Tistrella mobilis: one gene and its partner. The protein of the gene in region 2 interacts with the protein of the main gene of each other region in a pairwise test. Links are inferred from orthologs where the notes say so. Each region holds a gene or a part of one and is shown on either strand. Other genes may lie near its edges.

Region 1 (3,327 bases), 2.2 Mb from region 2 along the record:
GGCAATTTCGTCGCCGCCCGGGCGGCCGACAAGGATGCGCCGCAGATCCGCAAACTGGTGGCGGCCTACCAGTCCGACGAGGTGAAGGCTTTCCTGGCCGAGCGGTTCAAGGGCGCGATCCTGCCCGCCTGGTAAGCCGGCAAGAGACTGATTCCGCCACGTGGATCAAGGGGTGACGGCACCTCGCCTCCGCCCCATCTCTCAGGTAGTCTGACAAGGCCGGCCGCCCGTTACGGGAGGTCCGGCCTTCGCCGTTGCACGAGGATCCCCCGCCCCCGTCGCACATACCACCGCCGTATCGCCGACATCCGAGGCCCCGATCCACATGACCGCCATCCGCAACAAGAGGCAGATCATCCACCGTCGCGCCCTGATGGCCGACATCGAGCAGCTGGTGGAGGAGACGGGCAAACCGGTGGAAAAGCTCCGGCGTGAGATCCTGGCCATGCTGAAGGAGCATCTGGCGAAGGGACGGGAGGAGATCCGCAAGCGCTTCGATGCCGGGGCCGACGGCGCCCATGTGGTGCGCGAGAACTGCTATCTGATCGACCAGATCGTGCGCACCCTGTTCGATCTGGCCACCACCCATGTTTATCCGGTCGCGAACCCCACCTCGGCCGACCGGCTGTGCCTGGTGGCGATCGGCGGCTATGGCCGTGGCGAACTGGCACCGCATTCCGACGTCGATCTGCTGTTCCTGATGCCCTACAAGCAGACCCCGCGCGGCGAGCAGGTGGCGGAATACATTCTCTATCTGCTCTGGGATCTGGGGCTCAAGGTCGGTCATGCGGTACGCTCGGTCGACGAGTGCATCTCGCGGGCACGCGGCGACATGACCATCCGCACCAGCCTGCTGGAAAGCCGCCAGCTCTGTGGCGAAATGGTGCTGTACGAGGATCTGCGCCGGCGCTTCGCCACCGACATCATGGTCGGCACGGCGGGTGAGTTCATCGAGGCCAAGCTCACCGAGCGCGACGAGCGCCACCGGCGGATGGGCGACAGCCGCTATGTGCTGGAGCCCAACGTCAAGGAGGGCAAGGGCGGCCTGCGCGACCTCCATACCCTGTTCTGGATCGCCAAATACTCCTATCGCGTCCACAATCTGTCGGATCTTGTGGAGCAGAAGGTCTTCACCGCCGGCGAATACCGGCGGTTCGCCAAGGCCCAGAACTTCCTGTGGACGGTGCGCTGCCACCTGCACTATATCGCCGGCCGGCCCGAGGATCGTCTGACCTTCGACGTCCAGACCGAAATCGGCCGGTTGATGGGCTATGCCGACCGGCCGGGGGTGCGCGGGGTCGAGCGCTTCATGAAGCATTATTATCTGGTCGCCAAGGATGTGGGCGACCTGACCCGGATTCTGTGCGCAGCGCTGGAAAGCGCCAATCAGCGCCAGCCCAAGATCCGCATGCCCAGCATCCTGATGCGGCGCGAGATCGACGGCTTCCGGATCGAGGGCGGCCGTCTGACGCTCGCCAATCGCCACGAACTCGCCGAACAGCCGATCAAGATGCTGAAGCTGTTCCGGGTCGCCCAAAGTCGCGAGATGGATGTCCATCCGCAGATTCTGCGTTGGATCACCCAGAACCTGAAATACATCGACGACAGCGTGCGCGAGGATCCGGCGGCCAACCAGGTCTTCCTCGACATCCTGACCTCACCCAAGGATCCGGAAGCCACATTGCGCCACATGAACGAAGCTGGTGTCTTCGGCCGCTTCATTCCGGATTTCGGGCGGGTCGTGGCTCAGACCCAGCACGACATGTACCATGTCTACACGGTCGACGAGCACACCATCCGGGCGATCGGCATCCTGTCGGGGATCGAGAAGGGCAACTTCCCCGACGAACTGCCGCTCGCGACCCGGATCGTGCACGAGGTGCTGTCGCGCCGGGTGCTTTATATGGCGGTGCTGCTCCACGACATCGCCAAGGGGCGCGGCGGCGATCATTCCGTGCTGGGAGAAGAGGTCGCCCGCAAGTTGTGCCCCAGGGTCGGTCTGACGCCCGAGGAAACCGAGACCGTCGCCTGGCTGGTACGCTGGCACCTGCTGATGAGCGCGGTCGCCTTCAAGCGCGACATTGAAGATCCGAAGACCGTCCACGACTTCGCCGACATGGTCCAGTCAATGGAACGGCTGCGCCTGCTGACCGTCCTGACCGTTGCCGATATCCGTGCCGTCGGCCCGAATGTCTGGAACGGCTGGAAGGGCACGCTGCTACGTGAACTCTACTACCGCGCGGCCGAACAGCTCTCCGGTGGCCATGTCGAGGGGCTGAACCGTGCCGGCCGGATCCAGGCGGTGCAGGACAAGCTGCGCGAGCGTCTGGCCGACTGGACCGGCGCCGCCTTCCAGGCCCATGTGGAGCGCATGCCCGGCTCCTACTGGCTGGCCCATGACGCAGAAGTTCTGGAGCGCCACGCCCGCCTGGTCGCCAAGGCCGACCGTCAGGGCCCGGCGCCGCTGGTGATCGACGTCGCCCCCGACCGCTTCCGCTCGGTGGCGGCAATCACGGTCTACGCCCCGGACCATCACGGCCTCTTCGCCGGCGTCGCCGGTGCCATGGCACTAGCCGGCGGCAACATCGTCGACGCCCGCATCGTCACCACCACCGACGGCATGGCACTCGACACCTTCTGGGTGCAGGACTCCGACCGCTCCGCCTATGACGACGAGGTCCGGGTCGCCAGGATGCGCGATCTGGTCGGGCGGACGCTCTCGGGCGAGCTCAGGCCCGCCAAGGCGCTGGCTGCCCGGCGCGACGGGCCGAAGCGCACCGACGTGTTCCAGGTCACCCCCCGGGTGCTGATCGACAACCGGGCAAGCAACACCCAGACGGTCATCGAGGTGACCGCCCGGGACCGGCCGGGCCTGCTGTTCGCGATCACCAGCGTGCTCTCGGATCTGGCCCTGACCATCTCGTCCGCCCATGTCGCGACCTATGGCGAGCGGGCGGTCGACACCTTCTACGTCAAGGACGTGTTCGGCCTGAAGATCACTCATCAGGGCAAGCTCACCAGGATCCGTGAAGAACTGCTGGCCGCCCTCGATGCCGCCGGGCCGGTGATCGCCGATGACGGTACCATCCGCAGTACCGCCACCGCTGCCGGCGACGCTGCCGAATGATCAGCGACGGGGCAGCTGCAGAGCCGCCCCCGTCGCCCCATTGATGCCCCTTTCCGCCGGGCGCGGTTTCGGATACACCCGCACCTCATGAACCTGATGCGCGCCGCGGCCACGGTGGGTGGCCTCACCATGATGTCGCGGATCCTCGGATTCGCGCGCGATGTTCTCGTGGCCGGCCTGCTGGGTGCGGGGGCGGCGGC
Region 2 (2,748 bases):
CGATGCGCTTGCCCTTCGGGCTCGCAACATAGGGGATACGGATCGAGGCCGAACGGTTGCGCGCCGAGTAGGCGAGCAGCACGGGGGCTTCGAAGCCCGGGATCAGGCGCTTGTAGCTGTTGGTCGACGGGTTGGTGAAGGCGTTCAGCGCCTTCGCATGCTTGATGATGCCGCCGATGTAGTAGAGGCACATCTCCGACAGATCGGCATAGCCCGAGCCGGCGAAGAGGGGCTTGCCATCCTTCCAGATCGACTGGTGGGTGTGCATGCCCGAACCGTTGTCACCCGAGACCGGCTTCGGCATGAAGGTGGCCGACTTGCCGAAGGCATGGGCGACGTTGTGGACGACGTACTTGTACTTCTGCACGCCGTCGGCGGTCGCGGTCAGGGTGCCGAAGCCGGTGCCCAGCTCGTTCTGCGCCGGTGCCACTTCATGGTGGTGCAGGACCGGGGTCATGCCCACGGCCTTCAGCTGCTCCAGCATCTCGCCGCGGATGTCGGACATGCTGTCGACCGGCGACACCGGGAAGTAGCCACCCTTCACCTTCGGACGATGGCCGGTGTTGCCCTCGTCATAGGCACGGCCGCTGTTCGAGGGCAGTTCCAGCTCGTCGACCGAGTAGGAGGCGCCGAACATGCCGACATTGAAGCGGACGTCGTCGAACAGGAAGAATTCCAGCTCGGGGCCGAAGAAGGCGGTGTCGCCGACGCCGGTGTACTTAAGGTAGGCCTCGGCGCGCAGCGCGGTCGAGCGCGGGTCGCGCTCATAGCCCTGGCCGGTCGACGGCTCCAGCACGTCGCAGACCACGACCAGGGTCGGCTGCGCGGCGAAGGGGTCGATGAAGGTGCTGGTGCAGTCGGGCATCAGGATCATGTCCGACTCGTTGATCGCCTTCCAGCCGGCGATCGACGAACCGTCGAACATCACGCCGTCCGTGAAGGTGCCCTCGTCCACCGCCTCGGCGAAGTAGGTGGTGTGCTGCCACTTGCCGCGCGGGTCGGTGAAGCGGAAATCGACGAACTTGATTTCGTTGTCTTTGATCTGCTGAAGGACAGTCTTCGCGTCCGACATTTTCTATCCTGCCTGTTGATTGGCCTGCCTGTTGACGGGCCTGCCTGGACTGCGGCATCCGGACCACCGTGTCCCCGGATGATCCGTCATACCGACCGGTCGGCCCGCCGTCAGGCGTCTGCGGGGGCGGGGCCGAGCTTTTTTCAGTCTCGTGAGTGCACCACCGGCGGCGGTGCGGATCAATGGCGATCTGGTTGCAGGGCAGATCCGTCCGGGCCGGTCGTCTCCGGCCTGCTGCCCGGTGCCCTGCGGAACCGTTCAGAGGGCGTCGTTGCCGCGCTCACCGGTACGGATGCGGATGGCATCCTCGACCGGCGTCACGAAGATCTTGCCATCGCCGATCCGGCCGGTATGGGCGGCCTGCTGAATGGCTTCGATCGCGCGCTCGACCTGGGCGTCGCCGACCACGATCTCGATCTTCACCTTGGGCAGGAAGTCGACGACGTATTCGGCACCACGATACAGCTCGGTGTGACCCTTCTGGCGCCCGAAACCCTTGGCTTCGGTCACGGTCATGCCCTGAAGGCCGATCTCGTGCAGCGCCTCCTTCACCTCGTCGAGCTTGAAGGGCTTGATGATGGCTTCGATCTTCTTCATCTCGGCGGCTACTCTCGTCAGTCGCGCGCATGAACCGGAAGATCCGGGCCCCTCAATCCGACTGCCGGTCACGGCGGCCAGGACCTGCGGGGCCTGGAGGCGGGGGGTGCCGGTCATGCGCTGGACGCGCCCGAGCCGTACACCGGCAGGTGGCGCGCACCACCCACGCCGACCAACGTTTGCACGTGCCGTGCCAATCTGCGCAAGTCACTGGTACATCACGGACCAGCCCGCCCGGAGGCGCCGCGACGGTGCGAGGGTCCACGGGCTTTGGCTAAAACACGGGCAGGTGCTGCCCAAAACGAAGGCAGATGGGCCAGCATCTGTGCGGCTGCCTTGTCGGATGGCTCCGCTTCTGCGATCCTCGGGCCCTCGTCTTCACTCAACCCAACCCGAGATTGAGAAATCCGGGGCGGCGCATCAGCAGGAACGGGCCGTGCAGTTCGCCAATCAGATCCTCTCCGGCTATGGCACCACCATCTTTACCGTGATGAGCGCGCTTGCGCAGGAGCACGGGGCCGTCAATCTCGGCCAGGGCTTCCCCGACTGGGAGGGGCCCGAGGAGGTGCGGCGTGTCGCCGCCGACGCCCTCATGGCCGGCGGCAACCAGTATCCGCCGATGGCGGGGATCCCCGAACTGCGCCGCGCGGTGGCCGAGCATGACCGCCGATTCTATGGCATCGAGGTCGATCCGATGCGCGAGGTCATCGTGACCTCGGGCGCGACCGAAGCGCTGGCGGCGGCCCTGCTGGGCCTGCTCAATCCCGGCGATGAGGTCGTGCTGATCGAACCGCTTTACGACAGCTATCTGCCGATCGTGCAGCTGGCGGGTGCCGTTCCGAAACTGGTGCGGGTCGAGCCGCCGCATTGGGAGCTGCCGCGCGAGGCGCTGGCGGCCGCCTTCGGGCCGAAGACCCGCATGCTGCTGATGAACTCGCCGATGAACCCCACCGGCAAGGTGTTCAGCGACGACGATCTCACCTTCCTGGCCGATCTGGTCAAGGCGCACAACGCCGTGGTGGTCTGCGACGAGGTGCATGAGCATCTGGTCTTCGACGGCCGCGCCCACCGGCCGATGA

What was found. The genes of interacting proteins can lie anywhere in the genome.
Region 1: the proteins of P7L68_RS17815 (region 2) and P7L68_RS27435 interact in binary tests that used the Escherichia coli proteins (3 or more experiments, as listed by UniProt). The link is inferred for Tistrella mobilis from one-to-one orthologs.

What each region holds. Positions count from the first base shown.
Region 1 is NZ_CP121017.1:4,830,658-4,833,984, reverse strand. It holds P7L68_RS27435 ([protein-PII] uridylyltransferase), read left to right. Parts: upstream 1-319; coding sequence 320-3,127; downstream 3,128-3,327. Other genes in the region: murJ (murein biosynthesis integral membrane protein MurJ), read left to right, coding at 3,215-3,327; P7L68_RS27440 (MetQ/NlpA family ABC transporter substrate-binding protein), read left to right, coding at 1-135.
Region 2 is NZ_CP121017.1:2,654,102-2,656,849, reverse strand. It holds P7L68_RS17815 (P-II family nitrogen regulator), read right to left. Parts: upstream 1,670-2,748; coding sequence 1,331-1,669; downstream 1-1,330. Other genes in the region: P7L68_RS17810 (aminotransferase), read left to right, coding at 2,106-2,748; glnA (type I glutamate--ammonia ligase), read right to left, coding at 1-1,072. UniProt on the Escherichia coli protein: P-II indirectly controls the transcription of the glutamine synthetase gene (glnA). P-II prevents NR-II-catalyzed conversion of NR-I to NR-I-phosphate, the transcriptional activator of GlnA. When P-II is uridylylated to P-II-UMP, these events are reversed.